4 regions of the Sphingobacterium sp. 40-24 genome follow, and region 3 is predicted to be linked to each of the others. Evidence: riboswitches for the same ligand, from Rfam matches in the RefSeq annotation. Region 3 holds a riboswitch; each other region holds the start of a gene.
What was found. Region 3 has a riboswitch for S-adenosylmethionine ahead of BGP15_RS14205 (5-oxoprolinase). Riboswitches for the same ligand answer to the same signal wherever they lie in the genome.
Positions count from the first base shown of each region.

Region 1: linked by a shared signal. The riboswitch ahead of BGP15_RS05855 (O-acetylhomoserine aminocarboxypropyltransferase/cysteine synthase family protein) and the one ahead of BGP15_RS14205 (5-oxoprolinase) in region 3 are both predicted to bind S-adenosylmethionine.
Region 2: linked by a shared signal. The riboswitch ahead of BGP15_RS07615 (methylenetetrahydrofolate reductase) and the one ahead of BGP15_RS14205 (5-oxoprolinase) in region 3 are both predicted to bind S-adenosylmethionine.
Region 4: linked by a shared signal. The riboswitch ahead of metE (5-methyltetrahydropteroyltriglutamate--homocysteine S-methyltransferase) and the one ahead of BGP15_RS14205 (5-oxoprolinase) in region 3 are both predicted to bind S-adenosylmethionine.

Region 1 covers NZ_MKWH01000017.1:2,005-7,759, reverse strand. The annotation lists gene BGP15_RS05860 (homoserine O-acetyltransferase family protein) at 1-893, opposite strand, end outside; gene BGP15_RS05855 (O-acetylhomoserine aminocarboxypropyltransferase/cysteine synthase family protein) at 927-2,237, opposite strand; SAM riboswitch class I at 2,499-2,611, opposite strand; gene BGP15_RS05850 (FUSC family protein) at 2,794-4,821, opposite strand; gene BGP15_RS05845 (TonB-dependent receptor) at 5,164-5,755, shown strand, end outside.
Region 2 covers NZ_MKWH01000021.1:174,581-180,335, reverse strand. The annotation lists gene BGP15_RS07630 (30S ribosomal protein S16) at 69-590, shown strand; gene rimM (ribosome maturation factor RimM) at 710-1,234, shown strand; gene BGP15_RS07620 (hypothetical protein) at 1,345-2,196, shown strand; SAM riboswitch class I at 2,426-2,528, shown strand; gene BGP15_RS07615 (methylenetetrahydrofolate reductase) at 2,599-3,555, shown strand; gene BGP15_RS07610 (glycosyltransferase family 117 protein) at 3,797-5,755, shown strand, end outside.
Region 3 covers NZ_MKWH01000036.1:3,990-9,744, reverse strand. The annotation lists gene BGP15_RS14220 (HlyD family secretion protein) at 1-787, opposite strand, end outside; gene BGP15_RS14215 (TolC family protein) at 787-2,064, opposite strand; gene BGP15_RS14210 (DUF3050 domain-containing protein) at 2,329-3,099, opposite strand; SAM-I-IV-variant riboswitch at 3,310-3,403, shown strand; gene BGP15_RS14205 (5-oxoprolinase) at 3,470-3,733, shown strand; gene BGP15_RS14200 (hypothetical protein) at 3,764-4,069, opposite strand; gene BGP15_RS14195 (DKNYY domain-containing protein) at 4,233-4,859, shown strand; gene BGP15_RS14190 (hypothetical protein) at 4,876-5,184, opposite strand; gene BGP15_RS14185 (hypothetical protein) at 5,216-5,755, opposite strand, start outside.
Region 4 covers NZ_MKWH01000055.1:211,260-217,014, reverse strand. The annotation lists gene BGP15_RS20245 (hypothetical protein) at 32-361, opposite strand; gene BGP15_RS20240 (sensor histidine kinase) at 736-2,568, shown strand; gene BGP15_RS20235 (response regulator transcription factor) at 2,671-3,360, shown strand; SAM riboswitch class I at 3,545-3,648, shown strand; gene metE (5-methyltetrahydropteroyltriglutamate--homocysteine S-methyltransferase) at 3,727-5,755, shown strand, end outside.

The DNA of each region.
Region 1 (5,755 bases), on a different contig from region 3:
TGTTGCTCTTGTGGCGGAAACAACAAATCTGTATTAACGCTCAGGACTAAAGTTGGACAATCAATGCTCGCCAAAGCAGATTCAATAGATCGTCTTCCCCGACCTAAATTGTGGCTGTCCATTGCTTTGGTCAGGAAGTAATAGCTGTACGCATTATAGCGTTTCACCAATTTTTCACCTTGATAGTTCTGATAGGAGGATGCTTTATAATGATCGAGTTTTTCGTTATCATCTTCCTTTTGCGTGTTGGCATACGTTGTATAGTTGCGGTAAGACAACAGTGCCATAGCGCGTGCAACTTTCAATCCTTTAGCTCCACCATCAGGGTGATTGGCGTAAAAGGTTCGATCAGTTGTAATGGCCAGACGTTGACTTTCATTGAATGCAATACCCCATGGTGAGTGGACGGCATTTGTTCCAACCACGATGAGATGGTTGATGGCTATACTGTGCGATACGGCCCATTCCAATGCTTGTTGACCGCCTAATGACCCCCCGATAAGGATCTCTATTTGTTTGATTTCCAGGTGGTCCGCAAGGACTTGATGTGCGTGAACCAAATCCCTCACTGTGAATTCGGGGAAAGATAGGTAATAGGGTTGTCCGGTTGCTGGGTTTACAGATAGCGGATTACTGCTATTATATGCTGATCCTATGACATTGGCACAAATAATATAATAATCGTTTGCATCAAACAACTCACCTGTTCCAAAAAGACCGGACCACCAATCCAGCACATCTGCATTGGCCGTTAATGCATGGCAAACCCAGATCACATTGCTGCGATCTGCGTTGGGTTTGCCAAATGTTTCATAACTGATTTGTAAATCAGTAAGCTCTCTTCCATTTTCAAATACAAAAGGCTCCGGGTGCAGATATATATGCTTACTCATTTTACGTTTAAGTTTTAAGCCGAAAAAATCTGATTATTTAATTTTATCAAAAGCTTGTTGTAAATCAGCTTTGATATCATCAATATGCTCTATTCCTACAGAAAGACGTAATAAGCCTTTGAAGACTCCGGCATTGGCTTGATCTTCATCACTCAATTGTTGATGGGTTGTAGCTGCTGGATGAATAATCAATGACTTCGTATCACCAACATTGGCCAAATGACTGATCAATTCTAAGCTGTCGATAAAGCTATTGGCCTTTTGCGCTGCGTCACCTTTAAGCTGGAAAGAAAGTACCGCGCCATAGCCATTTTTAAGGTATTTTTGTGCGTTAGCGAAGCTCGGAGAGCTTTTTAATCCCGGATAGTTTACTTTTTCTACCTGTGGATGCGCCTCAAGCCATTTTGCGACCTCTAAAGTGTTGTCTACATGGCGTTGCACCCGCAAAGACAAGGTTTCAAGTCCTTGTAATAATAAAAATGAATTGAAAGGGGAGAGTGCTGGTCCGAAATCCCGGAGCCCTTCCACACGCGCCCGAATGGCAAATTGAATATTTCCGAATGGTCCGCTTTCACCGAAAACTTCGGAAAACACTAAACCATGATAGCCTTCAGATGGTTCGGAAAATTGCGGGTATTTTCCATTGCCCCAATTGTAGTTTCCGCCGTCGACGATGACACCGCCAATGCTTGTGCCATGTCCACCGATCCATTTAGTTGCCGATTCAACAACCACATTTGCACCATACTCCAGAGGTTTAAATAAATAACCTCCGGCTCCAAAAGTATTGTCAACGATTAATGGTAATTCATATTTTTTTGCTACAGCAGCAATTTTTTCAAAGTCGGGAATATTGAAACTTGGGTTTCCGATTGTTTCAACATAGATTGCTTTTGTTTTATCATCAATGAGCGCTTCAATTTTATCGGCTTCGGCATCTGTTGCAAAACGAGCTTCGATGCCTAGGCGCTTAAAAGAAACTTTAAACTGGTTGAATGTACCGCCGTATAAGTTGGATCCCGCAACAAAATTGTCACCACTTTCCAAAATATTATTTAAAGCTATAAACTGTGCCGCCTGGCCGGATGCAACAGCAACAGCTGCAACTCCACCTTCCAGTGCCGCAATACGTTGTTCGAAAACATCCGTAGTAGGGTTCATAATCCGTGTATAAATATTACCGAACTGCTTTAATGCAAATAAGTTTGCGCCGTGTTCGGCATTTTCAAATACAAAAGATGTTGTTTGATATATAGGAACTGCTCTAGATCCCGTAGTAGGGTCAGCGACTTGGCCAGCGTGAACCTGAAGAGTTTCGAATTTTAAATTTTTGTTTGAAGACATAATATATCAGATTTTAAGGGTTCAAAAAGAAATTGCAAAGTAAAAAGAGAAGCATACACACCTCCTTGAAGGGGCTGTTAAATCTTTATCCAAGAAAACGGAAATGATTTTTAACAAGCATGGAAGTGCATATGCATACGCATTCGCATTCGCATCGATACAATTGTACGATGGGTTACACTTTCGCTTATCGTGCGGTTCACTTGTGTTGAACCTGAATTTTTAATGGACTTCAGTAATTTAATAATCATTGTCTTATGTCATTTATATGCTCCAAAACGATATTGTTTTGGACAGGAATTGGCACCTTTTCAAACAAATTGAAGGTTGCCAGTGGGTCATTGAGCCAGTCTCTCGCCACTTCTTTATAAATCAAGACCTACTGATGAAGGGAGGTGTTGATTAGAAATCTTCTTTCGAAGACGACACAAATATAAACTCTTTTTTTATTAAAGCAAAAGAAATGGTATTTTTTAGTTAAAGGAATTTTGAATAACATGCCGATTGGCATCGCATATCTTCCGATGAAACCGCAAAAGTAACTGTCAATCGGGTATTATGATTTCTTTAAATTGATCCGTTCTGCAGTTTGATTTAAATCTGTTAGGAGAGGTTTAAGCGCATCGATTCTACTATGGATATCATAGGCGAGGTGGCGATTCGTCTTTTTGTTTAACGATAGCGAGAGGCCCACCAAATGGGAATTGACCTGATATGCGAGTGCCTGAAAATGGTGAATATGTGACCAATCCATCCATTTGTGCTCGGGTTCTTTTTTCATTTGATTAATGGCGTCTGAAAACAGGGCCATGGCGGTCTGCGCCTTTTTACGAGCCAGTCGTATATCAAACGAACTTTGTCTTTCGTCCGACAGACGGTTATTGATGATCTGGAAATAATGCGCGTTGTAAAGGGATACCTCTTTTGCCAGCTGAACCATGCCTGTGCTCTGGCGTACAGGTATCAAGAAATAACCCGCTATAGCCAAGAATGCTCCAATCAGTGTGAAAAGTATTCGGCTGCCTAAAATGAGATTGATGTTGCCTTCGAACAGATTGAGTGCAATCACAATTCCCAAGGTAATGAAGATGACACTGACCATATAGTTAGATCGGTTGAACAAAAAGAATCCAAAAAGACCCAATGCAGCTATGGTTAGGAGTGCTGGAAGAAAATGAATAGAAATTAAGCAGAACACACCAACTATAATACCCGAGAATGTACCGACAATACGTTCTATATTACGGGTTTTTGTCATTGAAAATGCTGGCCTGGCAACAATAGCGATCGTCAGTAAGATCCAATAGGTATATTTAAAATCCAAAAATAAAATACCGATCAATGCACCTGTTCCAAAAAGAAGAGCCATCCGAACCGCAAATCGAAAAAGCGGATTATTCAGATGGAGTTTACTTTTTAGATCAGCGAGATTACGTAATGGTCGACTGATAAATTGTTGGTACTCGCTGGTGTCAATCTTATCCTGAATTTCCTGATTTTGATAAAAAGCGACCTGGATTCTGTTGAGTACATCAATAATTGCTTCGATGTTGCTTATGATCGAACATAATATACCTTTTGCTGGATCGGCCTGTTGTTCTTGAATTTCTTTTAAATCCCGTAAGAGGGCATTAATTTTAAAGTTATTATGGTATAATTGATGTGCATACCGGAACCTCTTGTTGGGTTGTGAAAAGCTATCGATTTCTAACGCTAATAATTTGATTGTGTGACGAATTATGGGAAGGCTGCCCGTGTCTGCAAGATTTTTGCGAATTGCATCGTAGTCATGATCAAGCGCAATAATTAACTCATGGAGGTCAATTAATCCATAAACCTGACTGAGCCAATAATTGCTTTTATGCCACTGTTGGCTTATGATTTTTTTTTCTCGAAACAGAAGAGACCTGATTTGTTCCTGCTGTTCGCTGATCTGGCCATGAATTTTTCCTACGCGACTGTACGTAATATTCAAAGGAATATCGGGATCGTAAGACTGTGATCGTATCAATAGAAATTGGGACAATCCATGAAAGCCGTTAGCCATGGCATGTTTTAAAGAGCGATAAGGTTGTATATAGGCTTGTAAAAGGCTAAAAAAGTAATATATTATGGAACCTGTTGTAATCTGTAAGCCAACCGCAAATGGGTGTTGTGGGGCCATTCCGATCACAAAACTCATGAGAATCAATGTCATGTTTCCAATTGCAGCATAGCGGGCTCCAAAAATGCCGTATAAGGTGCATATAAAACCGGCTGCCGCTAGCACGATAACCAAGGGCCAATGATAGGGAAATACAATAGCTGTAAACAATGATGCAACAAAGAAGGTGGGAATACATATCAGAGCTGAAGAAAGTTTATCTTTTCTGTTGCCAGGAGGATCGGTGAGTGTTGTTAACAACGATCCGACACCGATTCCGATAGCCGTGCTCGCTTGCGCTCCCAATAAATAGATCGCCAAACTTGGCAAAATACTGATGGCAACATTACGTAATGCGTCTCCAGCATGCTCGCCATGCATAAATCGTAGCATAAGGATATAAATACGGTAGAGTCTTTTCTTCAATGATACAGTGCTCATGAATCAGTTTACTAATTTTCGATGCAAAAATACAAATATTATGCTTAATATTTTTTGTATACAATTTATTTGTTTTGAATTTTATTTGTTTTTTGAATTTTTATTTTGATTCGATGTCATTTTCCTACGATATGTTTCAGAAGATTCAAAATTAGCTCGCATGATCCTATCCGCTGTAAAAGCGATCAGCGAAGGATAGGGTTTACCGATATTATTTGGTTGTCTACCGAGTGAATCGCACTACCTGTCTATTTCTGCTAGTCAACGTGTAATGAATACACGAGGTTTGTTGTCATTATTATGAAGTTGACTATCCGATCGATAGCCCAAAGAAATTACATTATGAAACCACAAAAAATTAAATTGCTCTTATTTTCTATTGTTTTATTCCTGTGTTCTAATGCCGGACCCGTTTCAGCACAGTCTGACGGGGGGAAATTACGTACTGTCGTTGTTGGGCAGGACAACCAGCCCATTGCTGCCGCAAATATTTCACTGTTTCGTAAACCCAATGATGTCTTGTTAAAAGGAACCTTATCCAACGAAAATGGACAAATTGTGTTGTTTGCGATACCCGAGGGGAAGTACAGCTTACAGGTGTCCACGGTGGGTTATGGTACTTATCGTTCTGGGGAAATAATGCTGCGTGCGGGTGATTTCAAGGTGCTGGATACGATTCGATTACAGCTGGAAAGTAAAGTGCTGGGTGAGGCGCAGGTAATTGGCAAGAAGCCATTAATTGAAAGTCACCTTGATAAAGTTGTGCTCAATGTCGAGAACAGTATTTTGGCAACCGGAAATAACGCATTGGAACTCTTGCAAAAGGTCCCGGGGGTAACTTTAGACAACAAAAAGATCAACCTTCGTGGAAAAAGTAATGTGATCATCATGATTGATGGTAAGCCTACTTATCTTTCTGCAGATGAAGTGTCGC
Region 2 (5,755 bases), on a different contig from region 3:
ACTATCTTTGCATCCCCTCTAGTATGAAGCTCGGGGGATATGTTGAATACATAAAATAAAATTAAAAAATGGCAACTAAAATCAGATTGCAAAGACACGGTAAAAAAGGACGTCCTTTTTACCACGTAGTCGTAGCGGATTCTCGCGCTCCACGTGACGGTAAATTCATCGAACGTATTGGTTCTTACAACCCAAACACAAATCCAGCAACTATCGTTTTGGATTTTGAAAAAGCTTTGGATTGGATGAATAAAGGTGCTCAACCAACTGACACTGCTCGCGCTATCCTTTCTTACAAAGGTGTTCTTTACAAAAAACACTTGCAAGGTGGTGTGAAAAAAGGTGCTTTTGATGAAGCTGCTGCTGAAGCTAAATTTACAGCTTGGACTGACGCTCAAGAAGCTAGAATCTCTGGTAAAAAAGATGGTTTAGCACAAACTAAAGCTGAAGCTAAAAAAGCTGCTTTAGTGGCTGAAGCTAAGAAAAAAGAAGAAAAAGCTGCTGCTGTAGCTGCTAAAAATGCTCCTGTAGCAGAAGAAACTGCTGCTGAAGAGACTGAAGCTCCTGCATCAGAAGAAACTGAAGGTTAATTCTTTCATAAAGTATTCGAGAAAGCCGACTCAATCTTGAGCCGGCTTTTTTTGAAACAGCCAATAGGCTAATCGTTTGCCAAATCATGTCTCACAGCTAATCGCCAAATAAGAAAAATATGACTATTGATCAATGCTTTTACATCGGTTACATCAGTAAAACAAGAGGTCTTAAAGGAGAAGTACAACTGTTTTTTGAATTCGAAGAATACGAGAGTTTGGATATCGATGTTGTCTTTGTAGAAGTGGACAAAAAGCTTGTTCCTTATTTTGTTGATGCCATTAAATTTCAAAAAAATAGCACTGCTTATGTAACATTTGAGGATGTGGATCATATCGATAAGGCTCAGGTACTCGTTCGTAAAAAGCTATATCTTTCCAATGATAAAATGCCCGAGCGAGACCCGGATGATTTTAGATATACTGATTTAATCGGATTTTTAGTGATCGATGAAAACCATGGCGAACTGGGGCAAATAACAGATGTTCAGGAATTCCCACAACAATTTGTCGCCACAGTAGATATGGATGGCAAAGAACTGATGTTTCCGCTGTCCGACGATTTGATCTTAGGAATTGATGGCGAAGAGGAGATCATTGAAGTTGAATTGCCTGAGGGATTGGTCGATCTGTATAAGGAATAGACATATCCCCAAGCTTATTCAATTGAATATCCTATACTTACTATTGCAGTAATTTCTTATCTTGGTCCTTATATATTAATATTACTATTGGCCATAATTATTAATTGATTTTGAAACCGTTATTACTGCTGTTATTCACACTCTCATTGTCTTCGTGTACTTTCTTTGGGAAGAAAAAGGAGTTTCCTGAAGGTAACTACCAAATGATATTGGGCTATCCAAATGATGAGTATCATAAATTAAAAAGAGAATCTCCCCAAAATGTGGAGGCAGATACCTATGGTAATGATCCTATTCTATACCGATCCTTTCTTTCGCTTCATGATAAGGACCAGTTTGTCATGGCGATTGATGATATCTTACTCTTTGGTAAGTACAAATTTGACGGTGATAGATTAGAATTGACGGATGAGAAAAAAGGTAGTGTCGCTTTGGATATTGTTAAAATAAAAAAAGATTTTGTTCAGCTGAGAGGTGATTTTTCACAGTTTAGCTCAGCACGTATACCCACTAGTGAAAGACTTTATATCAACTTTGTGTTAGATAAAACCCTTATCCGGGAAACGCCCAGTAAATTTGATAGCCAAGTGAATTTATGGCGAAATGCTCCGGTAAAATCAGAAAGTGAAAAGGAGATAAAAGCGAGGGCCTTGAATTTCGTAGATTATTCTATCGCTTATTTCCAACACATATCAAGCTCTGGCACCCATCACGATTATCGAATGGATGGTGTCGAATCACCAATTATTTATGCCGAGAATGGCATTGTGCTCAAGGCATGGGCAGATGTTCCTGATTCTTGGAAGGAATTATTTTACAACGAAAAAGAGGCATTAGTCGCCTATCACTATTTATTTGACGGATTTAAATATGGATCGAAAGAGGAGTACCATGTTAAAGGACTCTTATTGGTCACATTTTATCTCAAAAATTTACGAAATTCTTTGGCAGCTAATCTTTAGCCAATGTTCTTGTGGCATAGTCAATCTCTTCGCTGTCTATGATCCTCGATCGTTAATTCTACTGGTTTTTCTAGGTCTTTAACTATTGGTATGGTGAAGAATCCTGTCGTTGCATGGATACAAAGCTAAAGTGACGTTGAAACATCGTTTATTGAAGTCTTTTTGCTGCTATTTTTGCCTTTTCGAAAAATAATTTTTGTCTTTTGATTTTTTAAAACGATATTAGCAACGCTTATAGAGAAAGGCCGAGGGACTAGACCCGTTGAAGCCTTAGCAACCTGTATTGTTCAAGGTGCTAAATTCTACCCTACTCCATGTGGGAAAGATAAGTTACATGTAGATAAACGATTCCTCGACGTGTGCGTTTCGATGTAAGCCAACCAAACTAAAAACAGTTTTTTAATGAAGATTATCGATCATATCCAGAATGCCAAAGGAAAAACATTGTTTTCTTTTGAGCTATTGCCACCGGCGAAAGGGCAGGGCATCCAAAGTATTTTTAAAACCATGGATGAACTGATGGAGTTTAAACCTCCTTTTATCGACGTCACCTACCATCGGGAAGATTATATCTATAAAGAGCATGCGAGTGGATTACTGGAACGTGTTTCCTATCGTAAACGTCCTGGGACAGTGGCGATATGTGCGGCCATCATGAATAAATATAAAGTGGATGCGGTGCCACATTTGATATGTGGGGGTTTTACAAAAGAGGAAACTGAAAATGCATTGATCGATTTGAACTTCCTGGGGATAGATAACGTTTTGGTGTTGCGGGGTGATGCACGTAAGGGCGATGCCGATTTTATACCAACCGATGGTGGACATGCTTTTGCAACAGACCTATTGGAACAGGTAACCGATATGAATAAAGGAAAGTATCTGCATGAAGACATTATCACGTCGGAAAAGACTGATTTTTGCATCGGAGTAGCCGGGTATCCCGAAAAGCATTTTGAATCTCCAAATTTCAATACTGACTTTAAATATCTGAAACAAAAAGTCGATATGGGAGCAGAGTTTATTGTGACTCAGATGTTCTTTAATGTTGAAAAATACAAGGAATTTGTAACAAAATGTAGGGACAATGGAATCCATGTGCCCATTATTCCGGGATTAAAACCACTGACAACAAAAAAGCAATTGGTGACCTTGCCAAGAATTTTTCATTTAGATATTCCAGAGGAACTGAGTGACGCTGTCGCGGCATGTAAAACGAATGCCGACGTCAGACAGGTAGGTGAAGAGTGGTTGGTACAACAGTGTCAGGAGCTGATTAAATTTGGCGCTCCGGTATTACATTTTTATACGATGAGTAATCCTGGTCCAACAAAGAAGATTGTTGAAAAACTAGCCTAACTCATAAAATGATAAAAAAGGGAGCAGATAAGCTCCCTTTTTTATGATAATTCATTGTGAAAGCCTGAAATAGGTTGAAAGTCTCGGCAGCGTGGTTTAGGTCGATCTCTATATTCAGTGTTGAATAGCCTGTTTACAGTCAGGTACTGGTGTTAAATAGTGTTAATTCGTGTGTCGGAGTCAGGATAACTTTTTAACTTAAAGTGCTAAAAAGGATTTTAACAATAGACCAATTGACCTTATGACGTACAATAGATTAAATTCTCTACTCGGTTTTGCTTGCGGACTAATTGCCACCTGTGTATATATCGCTACAGTTGAAAAGACGGTAAGCTGGTGGGATTGCGGTGAATTTATAGCCTGTGCCTATAAATTGGAGGTGGCACATCAACCGGGAGCACCATTGTTTCTTCTTATTCAGAATATATTTTCTAATCTCGCTTTAGGGAATAAGGGGCAGATCGCCTATTGGATGAATATAGGTTCTGCAGTTTGCAGTGGAATTACTGTTACCTTTTTATTTTGGACAATAACCGCCATTGCTAAAAAGCTACTCAACAAAGACAAACAAGCTTCTTTGTCAACCTACCTGCAGATCTTCGGCGCAGGAGTTGTCGGTGCAATGGCATTTAGTTTCAGCGATTCATTTTGGTATTCGGCAGTAGAATCTGAAGTTTATGCAATGTCTTCCTTATGTACAGCAGTTGTATTTTGGGCAATTTTAAAGTGGGAAGTCCGTGCAGATGAAGACGGTAGCGATCGTTGGCTGGTTTTTATTGCTTTTGTTATGGGGCTTTCGATCGGAGTGCATCTATTAAATCTTTTAGCAATCCCGGCTATCGCGATGGTTGTTTATTTCCGAAGAGCGCGACAGGTTAATGCGAAAGGGACAATAAAAGCTTTCCTCGTCGGAGTGCTGATCTTGGGGGCCGTTTTGTGGGGAATTATTCAATGGTTAGTCGGTCTAGCGGCTAAAGTGGATCTCGTATTTGTGAACTCATTGGGAATGGGATTTGGTACCGGAATTTTTTTCTCGTGCCTATTATTGGGGGGATTGATAATTTACGGTCTATATTATTCCTATAAAAAGCAGAAATATACACTCAATACAGCCTTGCTGGTTCTTTGTTTTGTTTTATTTGGATACAGTTCCTACACCATGGTCATGATCCGTGGGAAAGCAAATCCATCCTTGAACAATAATGCGCCGGATAATGTATTTTCTTTTTTAGGATATTTGAGCCGTGAACAATATATACGGGAACCGTTACTCAAAGGACCTTATTATGACTCGCAAGTGGTTGGCGTCGATAGTAAGACGAGCTATCGGAAAGATAAGTCGGAGTATGTTCCCTTCACACAGGTAGACAAATATCAATTTGATAAGGAAACCTTTTTCCCGCGTATCTATAGCCAAGATGGAAGCCATCAAGCTTATTACAGAAGTTACCTCAATTTGAAAGAAGGGCAACAGCCAACGTTTTCCGATAATTTTAAGTTCTTTTTTAATTTTCAACTGGGAGATATGTATACCCGATATTTCTTATGGAATTTTGTGGGTAGACAGAATGACAGGCAAGGATATGGGACCTATAGTGACGGCAACTGGTTGTCGGGGATCAGACCATTGGATAATTGGCGTTTAGGGGGGCAAGATAAAATATCTCGATCGCAGGAGCATGACCCGAGCCGGAACACTTATTTTTTTCTTCCATTGCTACTCGGAATAGCTGGTGCGATCTGGCTGTACCGAAACAATAAACCTTATACCTTGGTACTGACCTTGCTGTTTGTGTTTACGGGGGTAGCGATCGTAGTTTATCTCAACCAAACTCCTATGCAACCCCGGGAACGAGATTATGCTTACGTGGGGTCTTTCTATGCTTTTGCGATCTGGATTGGGCTGGGAGTAATAGCATTTGTTCGGTTTTTCAACCGTTTTGTACAAACACGTTACGCTTTAGCGACAGGTATTTCTTTTGCGCTGTTGGGAGGCCCTATTATTTTGGCTCATCAAAACTGGGATGATCATAATCGGTCCGAGAAATCGTTGGCAAGGGATATGGCACGCAATTATTTGGAATCCTGTGCTCCAAATGCTATTCTATTTACCTATGGCGATCATGATACATTTCCTGTATGGTATTTGCAAGAAGTAGAGGGCGTACGTCCGGATGTTCGGGTTGTCGTGTTAAGCTAT
Region 3 (5,755 bases):
AATTAGCCGTTACCCAGGTTGGGGTTTCTCTATTGACGATAAAGCCTAAAACTTCGCCAGCACTTATCATTTGACCTTTTTCAATCGTGCGTTTGCCAATCTGCCCATCGTAAGGTGCACGAATAACGGTATACCCAACATCAAGCCTTTTACGGCCGACAGCAGCCGTCAAACGAACACGTTCGGCATCGACCACACCTTTTTTCATATCCACATCATGCACACGCTCCTGTGAAGCCTGTAATTTATGCTTTAACGAAGCCAGCTCACTCTTATACACATCCAACGTTGCTTTTACATCCTCCAGTTGCTGTGCCGTTGCAGACTTTTCCTGAAACAAATAATTATAGCGATCATATTCCAACTGTTGCTTGGTTACCCGAGCCTCCCCGGCAGCAATTGAGGTCCGTAAAGATTCATGTTCCGCCTGGAGAATTTCCTTTTGACTATGAAGAACATTGATCTCTGCAGCTTCCTTATTGACGGATGCAGCTACCTGATCAGCCTCATATTTATATTCCTTATTATCTATAAGCAACAAGGTATCACCCCGTTTAACCAATTGATGATCGTGATAATGCACAGAAACCACATATCCTCCTACCCGAGAAACAATGGGATTGATATACTGTGTTACCTGTGCATCATTTGTGTAGGTATACCGCAGTCGCATCCATAATGCTTGAGCGCCCCATAACAACAAGGCCAACAAGACAATTCCGGCCAACCAGTTGGTGATTCGAGTGAGTTGTGCCTCCACAACTGTTCTTCGTGATTTAGGTTTCATTAGATAGTACCCTTCAAAAATTCGATAAAATAATAATGTTTCTGTATCGCAATATGTGCGGTTTCAAGATCAAAAAGTGTTTTTAGGTATTGCATATCAGCATCCAATAGATCTGTAATCAAAGCCGATGATTTAAAATACCTGTTTTTTATAATTCGTGCATTTTCCTGCGCCAACGCCTTATTGTTTTGACAGACCTCCTGCTGCTTAATAGCCAATTGATAATCCAACAAGGCCTGTAAAAGCTGATTTTCCAGAATCTCCTCTTCATGATGGTGTTTTACCTCTTGTCGATCCAATGCGATCTGTGCTCCGCGCACCACGTTTTTATTGAGATAAATTGCCGAGATCGGTATGTTTAATTTGAGCCCTGTGATACTCAGATTATACCAGCTGGGATTATAGGGATACAAGAAAACCTGTGGATTGGCAAAGGTGAATGTACTGGTCAAACCCAACTCAGGAAGATAATTTGATCGCGCCTGTTTGACCGACAACTTCTTCAAAACCACTTCCTGTTCGGATTTTAGGAGGGAAAAAGCATGGCTTCGCGCTTCGGCAACAAGCGCTTCATAGCTGGGGTTTTCCACCTGAAACTGCTCGGGCAGGGGCACAATCTCCGCAGTAATACCACCAATTAGCTGCAGCTTCTGATTTGCAGCCTGAATATCATGACCGATCTGCACGAGCAACAGTTCCCGCTTCGAAAGCTCCAACGAAATACGCAAGACGTCACTGTGCAATACAACACCCGCCTTATACAGATGCTCAATCTCCCTGAGCTGTGCCCGTTGATCAGCGATATCCTGCTCAATTAAAGATCGGTTACTATACGACAGTTCCAAATCCAAAAAAAGATTGCAAACCTCCAATTTCGTCTGCGCTGCGGCATTCTTCCAATCGATTCTGGCCAGCTCATTTTCCAATTTTTTGGACTCAATTTTCATTAGGTCCCGATGCCCATTGTAGAGGTTCAGATAAAAATCCAGGCCGCTATCGTACAAGTAATGAATGATATCATGCTGGGAAGGTTTATTTAAAAGACCCTGGTCATACACAGGCATATTACTTGCATAACTAGCAGAAGCTCTGGCGGAAATCTTGGGCAGCAACTCCATGCGTTGCTGCTGTACTGCCACCTCAGTTTCTTTGAGCTGCAAATAAGACTGCTCGATGTATTTACTGTTCTGTAGCGCTTTGTCGATCATGTCTTTCAGGGACATGCGCAAAGAATCGAGGGCGAAGGTGTCCGAAATAGCGCATACTAACAATCCCATGGTTAGTATGCCTTTTGCCCAATAGGGAGGAAAAAAGTTCACGTGTGCTATGTAATTTTTTTGCGTTGCAAACTTAGACACTTATTGGAACTTGGATTTCTTCACAAACGCCAATATGTTATGGAAAAAAGACATTTTTTCATCAATTCAAACAAAAAGACCAATATCTGCCAATAAGTCCTTACAATATCCTTTTTTACAGCACATAAAAAAGGCCTTTCAAATCGTGATTTGAAAGGCCTTTCTCGATGGTATAATAATAGATTATCCATATAAGGAATCTTCTATTGCATTCCACAGCTGGATTCTTTTTTGTAGCGCAATTTTACTGATCTCTTTCATTTCCGTCCATTTAACCTCATCGTCCTTGGCAAGATCTGTGATCATCTGCATCGCCAACGGTCCATGCTCGTCGCCGTCAAGATCAATATGGCGTTGAAAATAATAAATAAAGCTATCCAGATTGGCTGTAGGAAAGTTTGTTTTAATCTCTTCCAAAATAGAGGTAAACATTCCCGGGATAAGATCTTCGCGTCCAAATGTAAATGCTGCGGCAATTTTATGCACCTCGCCCTCAGCAATCACTTCGAATGTAAAATTCAAAAAGTCTTTGATCCGCTTGTCCAATGTGGTCGTTGCAATGACATCGAATATGTTGTTCGATTTTTTGGCTTGAGCAATAAATTTGTTGACCAGATGAAGGTCGGCACCCATGGCATCCATGGCGTCCAGATACATCTCAAAGTGGCTCAAACGGCGGCCATCAATGTATTCATCCGATTCCTCAGCCAATACAATTTCGTTGATTAGATAGCGTGTTGATGGATGCTCACTCGCAAACCAAGGTAAAGTCGTACAGGTCAATTTAATCTGTAAAGCTTTTAGTAAAGACATAAAATCCCATACAGCGTACACATGCCCTTCTGTAAAAGAACGTAGATTCTTGATCGTTTTGATCTTACGATACAAAGGGTGTTGCAATAATACCTCGCGTTCGGCAGCAATGTATTCGTTAATTTCCGCAATTCTATTCATGGCGCAAAAGTATTGTCTTATCTCTGTTTTTAAAAGTATTTTCGATGAGATTACAGTAACATGATAAATTTTTCGCCCAGCTATCCGCTTCATAACCAAATCACAGCCAACAACGCGCCTCGCTTTTGACCTCCCTATTCCTGTTGTTAGCGCTCATTTACCCTTAAAAACAAAAATATTTTTTATTATAAAAAATAATCTACTATATTTGTAGAGTATTCAGAATTGCATGATGCAATACCAACCGAGTGGAGGCACCGCGGTGGTAAATTAATACGGGTTTCGACCAAAATAAACGTCACAGAACGATTATTTTCCCAACAAGATCTGGATACAGTTTATGGTTTAATCCTTTAAATTTTTAAATTGTATGGCTACTACAACAAATCTTTACCAACACTTACTGGAAAAATTCAGTTATTACTCAACAGATGAACTGATCCAGCTCAACAATGACACGATTTTAGGACAAGGCTGGGGTTCAGCCAAAGCAACCTTTAGAACAGCTTTGATCAGTACGTTCTCCAAAAGAGGACTGGATCTTTCCAACATCATTTCCAAGGAAGACGGTTTTACCTCGGTGAAGCATGTCCCTGTACGCTTGGAACAGAATGTCCTGATTCCTTTACAGTAATCGTTATCGGCAAAAAAAGGTAGGCCTAGCCTACCCTTTTGTCAATGAGTGATGATATTTTAACGTATGATTGAGTGAATGTGCGGTCTGCCGGGCATCGTCCTGATAGGACGATAAATCTTGGCAGGCTCTGATATCTGCTACATCCACCTTGTTTCTTACTTTGCTGATGACCTGATTTAATTCCGATTTCCAGTTGCCCGGATCGCCAAAATCGTCCACCCAATTTTTGTTGATAAACCTTTTATAGTTCAAAAGCAAAATATACAATTCCTCACCACTACCGGCGCGATTGATTGACGTGCGCCAGTTCTCTAATTTTTCTTTAAAACTCATAACCAGCAATATACAAAAAAATATTTGGATTCCAAAATAGTTGCATTTGAAACGGATAAGGATAACGAGAAATAAAATGATAAAATGATTAAACCTTCGGTGAATTATCTTGGTCATAAAGGAGGGATTCAATATAAATATCATATTATAAAACAGATACATTATGGCCTTTATCCACTTAAAAAATATGCTTGTTATTTCCTTTGCATTGCTATGTATATTGGGGAAAAGTATTGCTCAACAAGGTCGTCACAATAAAAGATCTACGTCTCAGACGACGTTTCGACATGACAGAGAAAACGATTATGTCAACATAGGCAACCGGATCTTCTACAGGGATAAGATGGTCGAAGGTGTCGATGCACGATCTTTCAAAGACCTCGGCAATGCTTATGCAATAGACAACTGGAATGCCTATTATCGTGGCGTTAAGATTAAAGATGTATCGCCACATTCTTTCCAATCACTTGGTTGGGGATATGCCAAAGATAGTTGGAATGCCTATTATCGTGGCGTTAAGATTAAAGATGTCTCTGCGCCCAGCTTTAAAATACTGGATGAAGGATATGCCAAAGACAGCTGGAATGTTTATTATAGAGGCAATCAAATAAAAAATGTATCCGCCCAAAGCTTTGTTCTTCTCGGTGACGGATACAGTAAAGATAGCTGGAAAGTCTATTATTTTGGTCAAGAGATAAAGGATGCAACTGCTTTCACATTTAAATATCTGGGTAAAGGTTATGCGAAGGATAACTGGAATGAATATTATAGAGGAAAAAAATTGGAATAGAAAATAGACCACGGGATTATTCTATCGAATAATTCCAATTTCCTAATACTTTCGGTATCTCCCAGGATTCGGCTTTGGCCTTATAATCATTAAAGTGACCTTTTTCCCAGGTGGTAATATGATAACCTTTGCAGAACTTACAATAATAGGCCCTTTTGCAGGCGTCTTTACCCATCCTGTGTTTGATACGTTTACCATCCAGTTTGTTTCTCATCCGGGATCTGAACTTAAAGTGAAGCATTGCCCATTGCGCCTCAATTAAAGAAGGAAATCCAACTTTACCAGTAGCTCGGCATTTCCAGGTATTGTCCCTTACTTTTTCCATAATCTATCTATTAAAGTTTACCTAATATATTTTATTGCTCTTTTTCTATTGGCACCTGCAACATGACCCATTCCCTGATATGCTTTGCAATCTTGTCGGACACCTCAAAATAGTACCGTCCCTCAAAAGGTATTTTGAGCACGATACGCAATCGGCCCCGTTTCAGTTGCTGGCAAGCTTGGATCATATCCAAGGGTATGGCTTTATCCCGGTCAATCTTCTGTACAAATCCCTTCGTGATATTAACAACTTCCTTTAAGCTGCGCTGCTCACCACAAGTCAGATTTTCGTCCATCGCAGTTCTTAAATAAAGGCTGACTATACCATTTTTATAAGTAAAAATCCCGATATCCTTATAGGATATCTTTTGGGACAAGATTTTATTATTGAGCAGGAATACTTCCTGTTCCAGATCCATGGATCTGCACATGGTTAAATCTATTTCATCCATGGAATCCACATCTCTATCTTCCCCTGCTGTTTCCAGGATCTCTTTCAGCTCTTCGATACCCGGAGAAAGCAGCTCAATCTGCTCCTGGAGATCTCTCGTTCTTAATTCTTGCTGGAGGAT
Region 4 (5,755 bases), on a different contig from region 3:
AAGCAAAAAAAATAGCGTTCTATCTAGAACGCTATTTTTTTTGCTTGTTTGGATACAAGGAGTCGATTTTTAATTTAAAGTCCTTCACCTTTAGCGAATCATTCAAGCGCCTAAAAGGAAGATTGTTTTCTTTCTCATCACCTTTGGGCATTTTTTCCGTTCCTGGCATTGGGGCTAGACCGTCCACACGATTTGGCCTCTTAATGGGCATATGATACTTTTCATCTGAAGAATCCAATTTAAAGACAGGCATCTTTGATTCTTTTTCCTCCATTAAAGGAATCTGCGGTTTCACCTTTACTTGTCCTAAAGCAATGGTCCCTATGGAAGACAATACCAATAATAATACGTAGCTTTTCATCTTTATATAGTTATTAAAGAGCACTCATTGTACCAATGAACGCGTCATATTCGGCTTATTCACTTCTCCAGCAGTTAGACTCAACCGCGTAGATTAAAATTTGTCCACAGCGCAATTCAGCACATAATCCATTTCTATTCACTAATTTACAAAGAACAGCATCTATATTTAAACAGATTGCTGTTAAACATTGTTAAAACAGCTACAAAACACATTAGCATCTTTATATTTGTAACAATTTAAGAAAAAATGAGCTATCGCACCTTAAATGGCCGCTCACATGGCATAAGGGATGAATACGCAAATGGTAAATAAACTGAGCGCTATAAACTTTTTGATATATTCAAAATACATTTATTTAATACCCAATACTAATGAAGAAAAATAGCATTGTATTAATCATTGGACTGATGTCTCTCGCTCTAATTGGGGTATTGGCCATGCAATTCTATTTTCTGAGAGATTCTTATCGCCAAAAGTCTCAATTATTTGATGAGTCCGTCAATGCTGCGATTACAGCTGTTGCCGGTAAGCTTGAACGACGGGAGGTAGTTGACTTCGCTAAGGTTCAACAGGAGCGTAACATTGAAAAATCCAAGCAGGAACAGGCCAAACAACGTCTTTTGGCCGAGCAACTCGAAATACAGTATAGAATTGAAGAATTAAAAAACAAACAACATGTTGTTTTCTCAAACTTTAAAGAGCAAGAAGACCAATTACGTGCATTGTATCCAAATGTAATTGAAATCAAAAATTCATTCTACGAAACATACATCAAAAGACCGGAGTACCAGAAATTTATCAAATTTTCTGTTTCAAATGAGCTTACCGACGATAATTTGGTACAGGCTTTTATCATGTTAAATGCTTCAAAGGTAGATGATCAGATCAATGGGAAGGACGATAGCACGCGGTTTGTTATCCCCCTAATGGACCCACTGGTCAATCAACAAACAAAATTCCGGGTAGCCACATTACCTCCAAGAGAGAATGCGAAACTTGCGAAAACAATTTCTGATTTGGAAAAAAGATTGGATATCCTCAACAGAAAAAACGCGTGGAGTGGCTTTAATGTATATGATTCCGTTGCCATGCTGGGCGGCAAAAAAGCAGACTACATCGAAGATATTGCTATTGGAATGGAGCTTGCTAAACGTCCATTAAAGGATCGATTGAATGTGATCATCGTTCAAGAACTTATCAAAGAGGAGTTGGCTCAACGCGACATTAAAGCTCCTTTCAATATTGAAATATGGAGCACAAACAATATATTACTAAATAATATTTTAAACGAAGCCGCTTTAAATAACCCAACAAATACAACCAAATACTCAACGGCACTTTTTAAAGGTGATATCGGTGCTGCGCCAGGAAAATTAACCATCTATTTCCCCAATAAAAAGGCGATAATTGCCGATAATATGGGCTATCTGTTGCTGCCCATGCTGGCACTGCTTTTCTTGTTGGTGGGGTGTTTTGCTTATACACTGATTATCATCTTCAGACAAAAGAAAGTTTCGGAAATGAAGACGGATTTCATCAACAACATGACGCATGAGTTTAAAACACCTGTTGCAACAATTATGATTGCCAGTGAGTCACTTAAAGATCCAGACATCAATGCCGACCACAAGCGCGTTCAGAAATTGGCTAATATCATCTACGACGAAAATGTTAGACTCGGAAATCATATTGAACGTGTGCTCGATTTGGCAAGACTAGAAAAAGAAACGCTAAAACTCGACCAGGTAGAAGTATGCATCAATGATCTTGTTTCGGCAGTAACGGACAGTATGCAGCTACGGATGCAAAATATTGGCGGGAAATTCAGTATAGATCTTGCAGCGACCAAGGATGTTGTCGTTGGTGATGAGTTACATTTTTCCAATGTATTTTACAATCTTTTGGATAATGCCATCAAGTACAGCAAAGGAGATTTACATGTCAACATCAATTCAAAAAATGTTGGCGACACCATTGTTGTCACCATAGCCGACAATGGTATTGGGATGAGCCGGGATCACCTGCAAAAGATTTTCGACCAGTTTTACCGTATTCCAACTGGGAATGTTCATAATGTCAAAGGATTTGGCCTTGGCTTAAGTTATGTACAGGACATTCTGAGAAGGCTGAACGGAAAAATTACAGTTAAAAGTGAAAAAGATAAAGGCACGACCTTTGAAGTAATTTTGCCTATTAAAAAATAAAACGTTCCTTTTTTGTATATTTCCTCTTTAAAAAATTTCAAAGGTTGAGGAAGGCTGATTTATCAGCATCAAGGGACATTGGTGAAAATTAATATATTCATTATGCAAAAGATATTATTAGCAGAAGATGATCCTAATTTGGGGGATCTTTTAAAAGACTATCTCGAATTAAAGGGAAAATTTGACGTCACATTATGCACGGATGGAGATGAAGCGATTTCTCAATTCAAAAAAAATAACTACGACCTTTGTATTTTTGATGTCATGATGCCAAAAAAGGACGGATTTACAGTTGGACGTGAAATCAGAAAAACAAACAATACTGTTCCTATTATCTTTGCCACAGCAAAGGGGATGATGGAAGATAAGACCGAAGCCTTTGAGCTAGGAGGAGATGATTATATCACCAAGCCTTTTCGAGTGGAAGAATTATTGCTCCGCATCAATGCTTTGCTGAAACGCAGTGTTCGAGACAAAGAAGAAGAAGTGGTTGCGGATAAATTTGAAATTGGCGATTATTTCTTTGATTATACAAGTCAGCAGATTTCTTACAAAGGACAGATGCAAAAACTCTCCACGAAAGAAGCTGAACTACTCCGCTTGCTTTGCTTAAAGAAAAATGATGTGCTGACCCGGGAAGAAGCGTTGTTAAAAATATGGCATGATGATAACTATTTTACGGGTAGAAGTATGGATGTATTTCTCAGTAAACTTCGTAAATATCTAAAAGAAGATAGCAAAGTTGAAATTGTCAATGTGCACGGAAAAGGTTACAAACTTTTGGTCAGCTAAAAAAAGGGGAATGAAAAATATAGTCATTCCCCTTTTTATGCTACACACGTATTCAAGCGTGACTTACTCGAATTCGTGGATGAAAATAAAAGAACAAAACAATTTCATCCTTAGTAGAATATAAAAAATTGACGCACTTTTATAAAAAATTTGCATTTCAAAAAGAAATGTTCTAACTTAGCGTCGCTTATAGAGAAAGGCAGAGGGAATAGACCCGATGAAGCCTTAGCAACCTGTCCCTTGACAAGGTGCTAAATTCTACCCTACTTGATATGGGAATGATAAGCCGAAGTCACCAAATTCTAGTGTGTCCTTCTCTCTCTAGCAAGAAATATAGTTGAAAAAGAAATATTAAAAACATTCATTATGTTATTGACTAACAATTTAGGTTACCCTCGTGTGGGCGCGTTCCGCGAATTGAAAAAAGCCAATGAGGCCTATTGGGCTAAAAAATCTTCTGTTGAGGAATTATTGGACACAGCAAAAAAAATTCGTGAAGGCAATTGGAAAACACAAAAAGATGCTGGAATAGATTTGATCCCTTCCAATGATTTCTCTTTTTACGATCAAGTATTGGATTTAACCCTCACTGTTGGTGCAATTCCTGCTCGCTACCATTCTTTATTGAATAAAGTAGACAACAATTACAGTTTAGATCTATATTTTGCCATGGCGCGCGGTTTCCAACAAGAAGGAATCGACGTGACTGCAATGGAAATGACCAAGTGGTTGGATACGAACTACCACTACATGGTACCAGAATTCACAAAAGATCAAGAATTCAAATTGACTTCCGAAAAATTCTTAAATGAATACAACGAAGCAAAAGCATTGGGCATCGATACTAAACCAGTTCTATTAGGTCCTATTACATACCTTTTGATCGGTAAAGAAAAAGAAGCTGGCTTCGACCGTATCGATTTATTGGATAAACTTATTCCAGTATATGAGCAAATACTAGCTAAATTAGCTGATGCTGGTGCACAATATGTTCAGATTGACGAGCCTTTCTTAGCATTGGATTTAGATGCTAAAGTAAAAGCTTTATATCAACCTACTTTCGAAAAATTAGCTGCAGCAGCAAAAAATATCAAATTAATCGCAACGACTTACTTCGAAGCTTTAAAAGACAACGAAGATATCGCAGTTAACCTACCTATCCATGCTTTACATTTGGATCTGGTACGCGGTGAAAACCAATTGGATACGGTATTGGCTAAAGTTCCTGCTTCATTAACATTATCTTTAGGTATTGTTGAAGGCCGTAACATCTGGAAAAATGATTACGAAAAATCATTGGTTAAAATCAAACAGGCTGTTGATGCATTAGGAAAAGACCGTGTATGGGTAGCTCCTTCTTCATCTTTGTTGCACGTTCCTTTTGACTTAGACAATGAACACAATGAACAATCGCTACCAGCTGAAGTAAAAAACTGGTTAGCATTTGCTAAACAAAAATTAGCTGAAGTAAAAGACTTAGCCGTACTAGCGGAGGGAGAAGTTGATGCTGAAACAGCAAAACGCTTCGAAGCGAACAAAGCGGCTGCTGAAAGCCGTCGTACCTCTCCATTGATCCACAAACCAGAGGTTAAAACACGTACAAGCAATATTACTGATGACGATGCAAAACGCACTTCAGCATTTGCAGACCGTAAAGCAGCGCAACAAGCGAAATTCAACTTACCGGCGTTCCCGACCACAACTATCGGTTCATTCCCACAAACGAAAGATGTTCGTAAATGGAGAGCAGATCTGAAAAAGGGTGCTATTACGCAGGCAGAATACGATAAAGCAATCGCAGAAGAAACAGAAAACACCATCCGTCTTCAAGAGCAATTGGATATCGACGTATTAGTACACGGCGAATTCGAACGTAATGACATGGTTGAATACTTCGGTGAACAATTGGCTGGTTACGCTTTCACACAAAATGGTTGGGTACAATCTTACGGTTCACGTTGTGTAAAACCTCCGATTATCTATGGTGACGTATACCGTCCTGAAGATATGACTGTCCGTTGGTCTTCATATGCACAATCATTGACAAATCGTCCGGTTAAAGGTATGTTGACTGGTCCTGTAACAATCTTACAATGGTCTTTCGTACGTAACGATCAACCGCGCTCAACAACGACTTACCAAATTGCATTGGCGATCTTGGATGAAGTACAAGCCTTGGAAAAAGCAGGTATCAAAATCATACAAATCGATGAACCAGCTATCCGTGAAGGATTACCGTTACGTAAAGCTGATCAAAAAGATTACTTGAACTGGGCAGTACGTGCTTTCCGTGTCTCTTCATCAAATGTTGAAGACGATACACAGATTCACACACACATGTGTTATTCTGAGTTCAATAATGTGATCGAAGATATCGCTGCAATGGATGCCGACG